DNA from 4 places in the Veillonella criceti genome. Region 2 is predicted to be linked to each of the others. Evidence: riboswitches for the same ligand, from Rfam matches in the RefSeq annotation. Region 2 holds a riboswitch; each other region holds the start of a gene.
What was found. Region 2 has a riboswitch for S-adenosylmethionine ahead of metK (methionine adenosyltransferase). Riboswitches for the same ligand answer to the same signal wherever they lie in the genome.

Region 1 (3,142 bases), 800 kb from region 2:
TGCTCAGTGGCCAACTATGCGTCAACGCCACTGGGAAATTTTAAATACCGCTCGCGCCATCGAAAACCAAATGTTCCTCTGTGCCGTTAATGCCTGTGGCTATATTGGCAAGGTAAAATGTGCCGGCAATTCCTTATTGCTTGATCCTTGGGGCGACGAATTATTACACTTAGGTGATACAGAAGAAATCGCTATCGGCACCATTGATTTAAGTGTTACGGAAGAAATTCGCCGTAAAATCAATGTATTTAGAGATCGAAAACCAAATATGTATCATTTGGACTAAAATAATATAAACAGACTTATCAAAGCGTTCATTTTTACAGTGTAATCCAGTAAAAAATGAACGTTTTTTGTTAATTAGGTATAGTTTTTTCATATTTTAATTTCAAATCATTAGACAATATATGTTTTTAGGAGTAATATATAGTTGTTTATTTAATTAATCCTTATTACCACACAGAGGAGGCGTATGTGGTGTCAACAATACACGAAAAATTATCTATGACTACTCCAAAGAAAACTAATTCTACTAATATAAGTAATTTTACACGGCACCCAAAATTCAACTTAAAAAGAGGCTCTAAATCCGCCTTAGCACTGGCTGCGTTTCTAAACCCCATATTCCCATCGGCCCATATAGACGGCCCACCACAAGGTCAAACTTTATATAATTGTCTAGGCTGTAAAATCGCCCATTTGCGGAAAGAAAAAGGCTGGTATCAAAAAGATTTAGCTCAAGCAGCTGGTATTAGCACTAGTTACATTTCTCGCTTAGAACGTGGCTATCATATAGAAGGCGTTACTTTAGATATTTTACTAAGAATTACAGAAGTGTTTGATATTTCTCTAGGACAACTTTTTACTTATACAAAAGATGAAATTACCATTGCTCATTATCGGGAAGAACTCCATAAATATTGCTAAGAACTACTTCAAAAAATTTTATTTTTATGGATTGACAAGATTTTTACTTTCTTCTATAATAGTAAAGTACGTTACACAAAGTAATATATGGAGAGGTGTCCGAGCGGCTTAAGGAGCATGATTGGAAATCATGTGTGCGGTAATACCGTACCGAGGGTTCAAATCCCTCTCTCTCCGCCATAAAAAAAGCACATTCAAAAGCTATACCGCTTTCGAATGTGCTTTTTTTAATTTTATTTTCCTACTTTACAAGTGTGATTTCTTCATGCTATAATCAGCAAAGAAATTTTAATAGCGATATTATCTAGAGTGATGGAGGGACTGGCCCTATGAAATCCGGCAACCATTCGATGGTGCTAATTCCTGCGGCATATACCGAGAGATAACAAATGTAGCGATGACTCGGCAAGCCGAGGGCATCGTTTTTTTATTACTCACCGCGCTATACTACTTTTGTATGGGGATATAAAAGTAGTCCTAAATTTCTATTTGAGAGAGTTTATTTGAGACAAAAGGAGGGCTTCATCTATGAAGAAATTTTTATCTGTAGCTGCTACATTTGTATTAGGCAGCGCTCTACTACTAGCAGGTTGTGGCAATGATCAAGGCAATGCAGCAACTAGTTCTGACAAAAAGGTAACATTAACAGTAGGTGCTTCACCAGTTCCCCATGCTGAAATTCTAGAACAAGTGAAAGACAAATTAGCTAAGGAAGGTGTAGAGCTTAAAATCATTGAATTTAGCGACTATATTAAACCTAACTTAGCATTAAATGACAAAGAGTTGGACGCTAACTTCTATCAGCACGTTCCATATATGAAAAAATTTGAAGAAGAACATAATATGAAATTCGTTTCAGCTGGTACTGTTCATATTGAACCAATGGGAATTTATTCTAATAAAATCAAAGATAAAGATTTACAAAACGCTATTCCAAATGGTGCCAAAGTAGCAATTCCCAATGACCCTACTAATACAGGACGAGCATTACTCCTATTACAACAAGCAGGTCTAATCACCTTAAAAGAGCCTAACAATATTTATTCCACTAAAATTGATATTGCCGCTAATCCTAAAAATTTAGATATTATTGAATTAGAAGCAGCACAAACACCACGTAGCCTCGATGATGTAGATATTGCTGTTATCAACGCCAATTATGCACTAGGGGCTCAATTAAATCCCGTTAAAGATGCTTTATTCTTAGATGATAAAAACTCACCGTATGCCAACTTAATTGCAGTTCGTCCTGGTGATGAAAATCGTCCTGAAATTCAAAAGTTAGTTAAAGCACTACAATCTCCAGAAATTAAAAAATTCATTGAAGATAAATATCAAGGTTCTATTTTGCCAGCATTCTAAGCGCTATATAACAAAGTAGTTCATACACCAAATACCTAACAGGCTCTGCACGCAGGGCCTGTTTCTTTTTGCTTTACAAATTTGTCCTCTCATGATATACTAACCAAAGAATTATATATGAAACGTTATCAAGAGTGATGGAGGGACTGGCCCTATGAAATCCGGCAACCATTCGATGGTGCTAATTCCTGCGGTATATACCGAGAGATACAAGGCGTAAGCAATGATGGCTCGGTACTACGAAGCCATCTTTTTTTATTCACTCAGCTAATGTTTCTTAATTATTGTAAGCCCGAGGAGGTATAGTATGAAAAAAATTTTATCCCTAGCAGCTACTGCAATTCTTGGTAGCGCCTTATTACTTGCTGGTTGCGGTAGCGACACAAATACTGCCACTGGTAGCAGCAACAAAGTAACAATTACAGTCGGTGCCTCACCAGTACCACATGGTGAAATTTTGGAACAAGCTAAACCTTTATTAGAAAAAGAAGGCATTGACTTAAAAATTATTGAATTTACTGATTATGTAAAACCTAACCTAGCGTTAAATGACAAAGAATTAGATGCTAACTTCTTCCAACATGTACCATACATGGATAAATTTGCTAGTGAACATAGCATGGAATTAGTATCAGCTGGTAAAGTGCATATCGAACCAATGGGGATTTACTCTAAAACAATTACAGATAAAAACTTAGATTCTGTATTGCCAAACGGCTCTAAAATTGCCATTCCAAATGATCCAAGTAATAGCGGTCGTGCCCTTCTTCTATTAGAAAAAGCAGGCTTAATTACCTTAAAAGATCCTAACAATATTTATGCAACCAAAACAGACATTGTTAACAACCCAAAA
Region 2 (3,142 bases):
TTAGTCGGCTTCGAAAATTAGGGGCGGACGTTAAAGTCGTTATGACTGAAAATGCGACTAAATTTGTATCGCCCATGACATTTGGAGAAATTAGTGGGTATCCAGTAGCTGTTAAAATGTTTGAAGATGTGCATGATTGGAATGTAGAACATATTGCATTAGCTACTTGGGCCGATGCCTATATTGTAGCACCGGCTACTGCCAATGTGATTGGTAAATTAGCTTCTGGGATTGCTGATGATATGCTAACTACACAACTTATGGCAACAAAAGCGCCTATTTTCTTATGTCCAGCAATGAATACTAACATGTATGAAAATCCTGTTACACAACGGAATATGAATACCTTACGTGAATTAGGTATGCATATTTTAGAGGCTGATAGTGGCCATTTAGCTTGTGGTGTGACTGGTAAAGGTCGTTTGCCTGAACCAGCGCGAATTGTGGAATGGTTATCCTTCCATATGATGAAAACAGATTTACTAGCTAATAAAACAGTAATCGTAACAGCTGGTGGTACGCAAGAAGCCATTGATCCAGTTCGGTTTATTGGCAATCGTTCTAGTGGTAAGATGGGCTATGCGATTGCAGAGCAAGCAGCATTGGCGGGTGCTCGCACCATTTTAATTTCAGCGCCTACCAATTTACCAGTTCCTTTTGGGGTAGAATTAGTATCTGTTGAATCTGCTAGAGCTATGGAAGAAGCGGTTAATAGTCGTTATGAAGCGTGTGATGCTGTTATTATGGCCGCGGCTGTAGCTGATTTTAGAGTCGAAAATATGGCGGATACTAAAATTAAGAAGATGGATACATTAGAACTTAAATTAGTAAAAAATCCAGATATATTAAAAGGGTTAGGTGCGAATAAAACTCATCAAAAATTGATAGGTTTTGCGGCTGAAACACAAAATGTTATTGAGTATGGCAAATCGAAGGTGCTCAACAAAAATCTTGATATGTTAGTTGCTAATGATGTAAGTAAACAAAATGCAGGCTTTAATGTTGATACTAATGAAGTAACTTTAATTTATCCAGGTGGTCAAGTTCGGCCCTTACCACTTATGACAAAAATTGATGTAGCTAAGCGAATTATTTCAGCCTTGGCAGAATTGTGATTCTATTGTATAATGAATCAGTGATATGAACTATCACAATTAATTTAATAGTAACTTTTGTCTCATCAAGAGTAGTGGAGGGAAAGGCCCTGTGAAGCTACAGCAACCATTCATTTTGAAAAGGTGCTAAGTCCGACGGTAATATGCCGAAAGATGGGGTTTGATTCCTCATCGCTTGGCTGATGAGGAATTTTTTTATGGAGGTAATGGGTAAATGGCTGAAAAACATGTTTTTTTCACATCAGAATCCGTAACAGAAGGTCATCCTGATAAAATTGCTGACCAAATTTCGGATGCTGTGCTTGATGCAATCCTTGCACAAGATCCAACGGCTCATGTTGCTTGTGAAACATTGGTAACAACAGGTCAGGTTCATGTAGTGGGGGAAATTTCCACTAAATGTTATGTAGATATTAATCATATTGTCCGTGAGACGATTCGTGAAATTGGTTATACGCGTGCTAAATATGGTTTTGACTGCGACACTTGCGGTGTTAATGTAGCAATTGATGAACAGTCTGTCGATATTGCTATGGGTGTTGATGATGCGCTTGAAACACGCGAAGGTGGTAGCGATAAATTTGATAAAATTGGGGCTGGCGACCAAGGGATGATGTTTGGTTATGCAACAAATGAAACTGAAGAATTCATGCCTATGCCAATCGCATTAGCTCACCGTTTATCCCGCCAATTAACTAAAGTGCGTAAAGAAGGTGTATTACCTTATCTTCGTCCCGATGGTAAAACTCAGGTAACTGTTGAATATGTAGATGGCGTTCCTAAACGTATTGAAACCATCGTAATTTCTACACAACATGGTCCTGAAGTTTCTCGTGAACAAATTGAAGCTGATCTTAAAGAGTTAGTTATCAAACCTGTATTGCCAGAAGGTTTCGTTGATGAAAATACGAAATTCTTTATCAATCCAACAGGCCGTTTCGTAATTGGTGGCCCTCAAGGGGATGCTGGTTTAACTGGTCGTAAAATTATTGTAGATACTTATGGTGGCATGGCTCGTCATGGGGGCGGAGCTTTCTCCGGTAAAGATCCTACAAAAGTAGACCGCAGTGCAGCGTATGCCGCTCGTTACGTTGCTAAAAACATTGTAGCGGCTGGTCTTGCTGATAAATGTGAAATTCAGATTGCGTATGCCATTGGTGTAGCAAAACCTGTATCTATTATGGTAGAAACTTTTGGCACAGCTAAGGTGGCGGAAGAAAAAATTGCTGAACTTGTTAAGAAGCATTTTGACCTTCGTCCAGCAGGTATTATTGAAATGCTTGACTTGCTTCGTCCAATTTACCATCAGACAGCAGCCTATGGTCATTTTGGTCGTACAGATGTTGACCTTCCTTGGGAACATACTGATAAAGCGGATGTTCTTCGCAAAGAAGCTGGTTTATAATTAAAATATCGTCATACAAATACTTATTCGGCACTTTAGTGAACCTTGTCGTTTTGTTATTTGTATGACGATTTTTTTATGTCTTTACAGTCGGCCCTTTATTTAAAAATATCGAAAAAAATGGTATAATAAAAAATACTGCAAAGGAGGGATAGTATGCGTGTAGCGGAGGTTATTATCAATCGTCCAGCAAAGAAAATGAATAGTCCATTCAGCTATGCTGTACCACCACATTTAGGTGAGATTGCTCCTGGTACACGGGTGGCTGTCCCTTTGGGGCGAACAAAAGAGGAAGGGATTCTCATTGGCTATCGTGACTTAGCAGAAGCTCCTACCTATGAAATTAAGCCGATTCAAGCAGTGTTAGATAAAGACCCTTGGTTTACTTCTGAAATGTTAAGTACGGCCAAAAAATTAAGTAAATATTATTTATGTGCTTTATCAGAAGCGCTGAGTTTATTTACGATTGATAAAAAACAATTGAAAAGTTATGAACGCCCTAAAGAACAGTGGCTAGTAGTGCAACCGTGGTTTCAACCAGAACATATTCCTATGAAACGGAAACGGCAACGTGAATTGGGATTTTATTTACAAGAGTTAGGTACAGCTTCTGTTCATAGTT
Region 3 (3,142 bases), 1.2 Mb from region 2:
ATAGGTATCATAAACTGCATCGAAAGAAATCTGTCCTAATGGTTCAATAAACTGGCCTGTAGGTCCCATAGAACCTGCTATTTTAGCATTAGGTTTAACCTCCATAATAGCCTGCTTAGCCGCTATTACAGCTGCTGTATTAATTTCTTTCACACGCTGTGCTAAACCATAATCGGCTAATTTTAGACTACACGCGCCAAAGGTATTCGTTGTTACAATATCACTCCCATGTTGTAAATATGCTGCATGAATACTGGTCACAATTTCAGGATGTTCTATATTAAACAATTCAGGACATTGCCCCTCCTCAAGACCTGATTGTTGTAGCATAGTGCCCATAGCTCCATCAAAAATATACATACTATCGCCTCTTCTCTCTAACTATACCTAACCCTCTAATCAAACTACTTATCAGTATCTAATTATAATTGTACTTTAATTCCTACTGTATACTCTCTTTATTAGCAAATTCATAAATCCATCACGCTTATCCATTACGCGAAGCACAATTTGCTTGTGTACAAGAAGTACAACCTCGTTTTGTTGAAAGTTGCGCCCCATTAGGCATACAGCCAACAATCGCGGTAACTGACTTACGTGGAAATAATAAAAAAGCCTCTGTCACGGATAAACCGATTTTATCCGTCCCTACTATAGCGGCTAGTTGTTTTTGTATAGATAATTCCCAATCACCATATCCAGGACTAAAACGCCAAGTCGTCGTATAACCAGCTTTGGCGGCCGACTGTTTAATCACTTCATTCACTTGATCCGCCACTTGTTCAACTGCTGTTGTAGCGGCTGCATCGACCAATAAACCTAATGTATAATTACCAGCTTTAAATAATTCAGCACTCCTTAATTCAACGGCTTCCCCAATTGTAACCGCCATAACATATACTTTAGTCGCTTTTGCTAAATGCTGACGAATCGAATGTCCTGTTAATTGCAAAGGGGGATTACTTTTTATAAGGCCTGTTTCCGCATCATAGTCATATTCTTCAAATATACCTTTAGGTTCAGCCACTAACTGAACCTCTAAACAGGCCTCCATTACATATTGTTGTGGAAAATCCTTTGCCTGGCGTAAGCCTGCATAGCGCGTTACTTCTGCTTTATCAATTTGTGGTAATCGCCCATTATAAATAGCCATACGCCCACCTCTCACTACATTTTCTCATAAAAAAACCTCCATCTATACAGACAGAGGACTTTACCTCATCTGTCAGTTTCCTGTTGGAAGTAGCACCTTGCCTCTGCTGGTTGCTGGATATCATAGGGCCAAGTCCCTCCATCGCTCTTGATAAGGTCAACACATAAAAATAGGATACCTTCTATGCTATAGATTGTCAAGAAAAACCCCTGAGTATGCAGGTTTTAGCCTATATGTAAAAAATACACTTTGTTATAGGTAAAAACTTCAACTCAGGGGTTTAAGCATGTAAATGCTTTAATGCAATCTACTAGTTAGATTTACACTAATGGTTTTGTCTTTATTTCTTTTGGTTTACGAGGATATTGTTTTGGGGTAATGCCTGTTTTACGCACATAAATAATCGCTCGTTTATCAGCTAATGTAGGTAATTGTACAGGTTTTACTCTATCCACAGTCCCTTTTAATATTTGTAATGCTTTTTTAGCTTCTTGTAACTCTTCTTCATAGGCAGCGCCTTTTAAAGCAACCATATACCCATTCTGTTTCACATAAGGCAAGGCCCATTCTAACAAAATTGGTAACCGTGCTACTGCTCGGCTCGTTACAATATCATAAGTAGCTCTATGTGCCACCATATGACTCAGATCTTCAGCACGGCCATGCAAAGTAGTTACATTGGATATATGAAGGGCTTTAATAACTGACTCTAAAAAAGTAAGTCGTTTTTGCAACGAATCAAAGAGAGTTATCTTTAAATCAGGTCGCATAATCGCTAACGGAATACCTGGAAAGCCCGCACCAGTACCTAAATCCAAAAGGGTGGCTCCTGTTTTAAAAACAATTTGCCCCTCATCTAAAGCCGTCAACGAATCTACAAAATGTTTCACAGCTACTTCATGTGGATCCGTAATCGCCGTTAAATTCAAGCTTTTATTTGTTTCTATAAGCATTTCATAATAGGTAGTAAATTGCTCTAATTGTTTTTCTGTAACAGTAAAACCAGCAGCTTCTAATTGAACCGCCAAATTATCAGTAAAATTCATAGGCCCTCCTAGGACTGTTGTTCACGACGATACTGTTCCAATTGAATAAGCAATACGGATACATCTGCTGGTGAAACGCCTGAAATACGGCTAGCTTGACCAATGGAATGTGGCTTAATTTGTGCTAATTTTTGTTTAGCTTCTAAAGAAATGCCCTTCATCGTTTCATAATCCCAATCAGCAGGAATAATCTTTTCTTCTAATTTCCGTACTTTAGCTACCTGTTCCATTTGTTTCTTAATATATCCATCATACGTAATCATGATGTCAATTTCTTCTTCTACATCAGGCGTATATCGTGTTAAATTAAAAGCTTCTGCTACGTCACCATAAGATAATTCATTACGTTTTACTAGGTCAAAGGCCTTAATTCCTGTTTTAATAGGCGCTGTACCCATTGCTTCTAATTTAGCCTGCACTTCATTGGATGGATTAATTGGCGTATTATGCAATTCAGCTAACCCTTGTTCAATCAATTCTTTTTTTGCTTTGAAACGAGCATACCGTTCTTCCGTAACTAGACCAATTTCATAGCCCTTTTCAGTTAAACGCATATCCGCATTATCTTGACGTAATAATAAACGATATTCACTGCGACTCGTCATCATACGATATGGCTCTTTTGTCCCTTTAGTTACTAAATCATCAATCAGAACACCAATATAAGCTTCTGAACGAGATAAGATAAATGGTTCTTTACCTTGTAAATATAAAGCGGCATTAATCCCCGCCATTAATCCTTGAGCCGCTGCTTCTTCATAACCAGAAGTACCATTTGCTTGTCCTGCAGAATACAAGCCTTTAATCATCTTAACTTGCAAAGCAGGTGTTAATTGTAATGGATTTAAACAATCATACTCAATCGCATAAGCTGGACGCATAATTTCCACATCTTCCAAGCCAGGAATCGTACGCAAGAATTTATATTGTACATCAATAGGAA
Region 4 (3,142 bases), 780 kb from region 2:
ACTAGTTGCTGTCCAGCTTGGGTTAAATTTGCAGAAACATACTACCCAGAATACTTACCAAACATTTCGACTACTCGTAGCTGTATTGCTATGGAAGCGGCTGTACTTAAAACCTATTTCGCTGAAAAGATGAAATTGGATCCAGAAAAGATTGTATCTGTAAGTGTAGCTCCATGTACAGCTAAGAAATTTGAAATTCGTCGTCCAGAACAGAATAAATCTGCTGAATACTGGGGTAAAGAAGACCTTCGTGATACAGATTATTGCATTACGACTCGTGAATTTGCGAAATGGATTCGCGAATCTGGCGTAGATTTTACACAAGTAGAAGAATCTACTATGGATAAATATATTGGTGCTGAAACAGGCGGTAGTGTCATTTTCTGTAACACTGGTGGTGTAATGGAAGCGGCTATGCGTAGTGCGTATAAATTCATTACTGGCAATGAACCATCTCCAGAACCATTTACTAACTTACAAGATGTACGTGGTATGGAAGGTGTTAAAGAAGCTGACGTTGAAATTGGCGGCAAAACATTAAAAGTTGCCGTAGTTCATGGTGGTAAAAACATCCGCGATTTCTTAGATAATATGAAAGCGACTGGTAAAAAATATGACTTCATCGAAATGATGGCTTGTCGTGGTGGTTGTATTGGTGGTGGCGGTCAGCCACGTGTTAAAATGCCAGTAGCCGATAAAGTAAAATCTGCTCGTATTGAAGGTATTTATAAAGCTGACGCTGAAATGAAACTTCGTTCTAGCTATGAAAATCCTGAAATTAAAGCTATTTATGAAGAATTCTTAGGCAAACCATTAGGTGAACGTTCTGAAGAGTTATTACATACTCATTACACAGATCGTAGTGCTGATTTAGGTGTTCGTAAAGATGTTACGCCTGAAACTTGCCCAACATCCCCTAAATTTAAAAAGCCTGAATAATCAGTTTATTTAGTTAGAATATGATAAGAGAGCATTGAAGGTTTAAATTATGACTTTCAATGCTCTTTTTGGCTTCAGGCCCTTATGTTTGACTGTAGTTGACAGATATCTTTCCTTTGAAGTATTATAATAGATATCCAAATGGTAGTAGTAGATGCCTTTTGGTAGCTATAACTTTATAGTATCATCTAGAGCAGCTGAGGGAACTGGCCCAGTGACGCTGCGGCAACCTGCTTTATAACTAAGTATATAGAGGAAGGTGCTAAGTCCAACGGGAAACCGGCAGATGATAAGACTGTAGGTCGTCATTTGTTGACGACTTTTTTCTTTATCTGCCTAATTTGAGAGGAGATTGAGAGTATGAGTAACACAAAACAAGTAGGTAAAGGACCATTTCATTATGATGTAGTAGGTAGCTTTTTACGCTCTGAGTCAGTAAAAAAGGCACGCCAAGATGTAGAAGCGGGGACAATTGGTAATACTGAATTACGTCAGATAGAAGATGAAGCGATTAAAGACTTAATCAATAAAGAAGTCGCTGTAGGCCTTAAAGCGGTAACTGATGGGGAGTTTCGTCGAGCTTATTGGCATTTAGATTTCTTAGAACAACTAGTAGGTGTTGAACGAATAAAAGCAGACCATTGGTCAGTCGCTTTTAAAGGACATCAACCAAAAGCAGCGACCCTTAAAATTGTTGATATCATTGATTTTCCAGAAGATCATTCATTTATAAAGGATTTTCAATTTGTTAAAGAGGCAGTTGGGGATAGAGCGGTTGCTAAATTTACGATTCCTTCGCCATCTATGTTACATTTAATCTGCTGCGTTCGTGAAGAACATTATGAACCGATTCCGCAATATGAAAAGGAAGAGGCCTTGTTTGAGGCCATTGCTAAAGCGTATCGTAAGGCTATCAAGGCGTTCTATGCGGCTGGTTGTCGTTATTTGCAATTAGATGATACCTCTTGGGGCGAATTTTGTGATGAAACAAAACGTAAAGAATACGCAGCACGTGGTTTAGATTTACAATATATTGCACAAAAATATGTTGAAGTTATTAATTATGCTCTTGAAGGTAAACCAGACGATTTGGCAGTGACTATGCATATTTGTCGTGGTAATTTCCGTTCGACTTGGTTTTCTTCTGGTGGCTATGAACCGATTGCAGAAACCTTGTTTGGACATTGTCATATTGATGGTTTCTTTTTAGAATATGACTCTGATCGAGCTGGTGGATTTGCTCCTTTACGTTTTATAAAAAATCAAAAGGTAGTATTGGGGTTAGTTACGTCTAAATTCCCAGTACTTGAAAAAGAAGAAGATTTATTAGCTCGTATTGAAGAAGCTACTTTATACGTTCCTAAAGAGCAATTAGCCTTAAGTCCACAGTGTGGATTTGCGTCTACTGAAGAAGGCAATAATTTGACGGAAGCCGAACAGTTTGCTAAATTAGCACTGATTAAGCGAGTGGCAGAAAAAGCGTGGGGCCCTTATGACGAATAAGGGGCAAGAGGCCTTTCGCTATGCGTTTCCATTAACAGTTCCTATATGTGCGAGTTTTTTATTTTTAGGTATTTCCTATGGGTTATATGCTGTGGGGCAAGGTTTACCTTGGTATTTACCGTTTCTCATGAGTGCCACTATCTTTGCCGGGTCCATGGAGTTTGTTACCGTCGCACTGTTAGCGGCGCCCTTTGACCCTTTAGGCGCTTTTGTACTAGCTTTTATGGTTAATGGGCGACATATTTTTTATGGCTTAACCATGTTGACTCGCTATGGGACGTTAGATTGGAAAAAATATCCATTGATTTATGGGTTATGTGATGAAACCTTTGCTATTAACGCGACCATTAATTTGCCAAGTCAAATTGATTGCGGATGGTTTTATTTACATGTGACCTGGCTCAACTATCTATATTGGGTAGGCGGTGTGGCTATTGGGGCGATTGGAAGTCATTTTATAACATTAAATATGAAAGGCATCGAGTTTATTTTAGCCGCTTTATTTATTGTTATATTTTTAGATATGCTATTGACCGCTAAGAAATATCAATCTGGTTTAATTGGTTTGGTAGTAGCCATGAGCTTGTTAGGTTTGTTAGGGCCTGATATGTTTATATTACCGGCTATGATATTGATGGTTATCATATTTTGTGGTCTCTTTTGGTTTCAGCCTAAACAGACAAAGGAGGGGCGTGAAGTA

Region 1: it holds a riboswitch for S-adenosylmethionine, as region 2 does, so the genes downstream of both, DYE54_RS05380 (MetQ/NlpA family ABC transporter substrate-binding protein) here and metK (methionine adenosyltransferase) in region 2, are expected to answer to the same signal.
Region 3: it holds a riboswitch for S-adenosylmethionine, as region 2 does, so the genes downstream of both, DYE54_RS07020 (methionine synthase) here and metK (methionine adenosyltransferase) in region 2, are expected to answer to the same signal.
Region 4: it holds a riboswitch for S-adenosylmethionine, as region 2 does, so the genes downstream of both, DYE54_RS05280 (5-methyltetrahydropteroyltriglutamate--homocysteine S-methyltransferase) here and metK (methionine adenosyltransferase) in region 2, are expected to answer to the same signal.

The regions. Positions count from the first base shown of each region.
Region 1 is NZ_UHIO01000001.1:1,177,692-1,180,833, forward strand. It holds gene DYE54_RS05365 (carbon-nitrogen family hydrolase) at 1-286, shown strand, start outside; gene DYE54_RS05370 (helix-turn-helix domain-containing protein) at 478-927, shown strand; tRNA gene DYE54_RS05375 (tRNA-Ser) at 1,017-1,107, shown strand; SAM riboswitch class I at 1,225-1,316, shown strand; gene DYE54_RS05380 (MetQ/NlpA family ABC transporter substrate-binding protein) at 1,456-2,289, shown strand; SAM riboswitch class I at 2,413-2,503, shown strand; gene DYE54_RS05385 (MetQ/NlpA family ABC transporter substrate-binding protein) at 2,597-3,142, shown strand, end outside.
Region 2 is NZ_UHIO01000001.1:379,885-383,026, forward strand. It holds gene coaBC (bifunctional phosphopantothenoylcysteine decarboxylase/phosphopantothenate--cysteine ligase CoaBC) at 1-1,115, shown strand, start outside; SAM riboswitch class I at 1,175-1,275, shown strand; gene metK (methionine adenosyltransferase) at 1,330-2,520, shown strand; gene priA (replication restart helicase PriA) at 2,677-3,142, shown strand, end outside.
Region 3 is NZ_UHIO01000001.1:1,570,259-1,573,400, reverse strand. It holds gene DYE54_RS07025 (homocysteine S-methyltransferase family protein) at 1-360, opposite strand, end outside; gene DYE54_RS07020 (methionine synthase) at 488-1,153, opposite strand; SAM riboswitch class I at 1,216-1,310, opposite strand; gene rsmG (16S rRNA (guanine(527)-N(7))-methyltransferase RsmG) at 1,474-2,199, opposite strand; gene mnmG (tRNA uridine-5-carboxymethylaminomethyl(34) synthesis enzyme MnmG) at 2,208-3,142, opposite strand, start outside.
Region 4 is NZ_UHIO01000001.1:1,157,462-1,160,603, reverse strand. It holds gene DYE54_RS05285 ([FeFe] hydrogenase, group A) at 1-939, shown strand, start outside; SAM riboswitch class I at 1,121-1,232, shown strand; gene DYE54_RS05280 (5-methyltetrahydropteroyltriglutamate--homocysteine S-methyltransferase) at 1,300-2,442, shown strand; gene DYE54_RS05275 (AzlC family ABC transporter permease) at 2,432-3,142, shown strand, end outside; gene DYE54_RS05270 (branched-chain amino acid transporter permease) at 3,142-3,142, shown strand, end outside.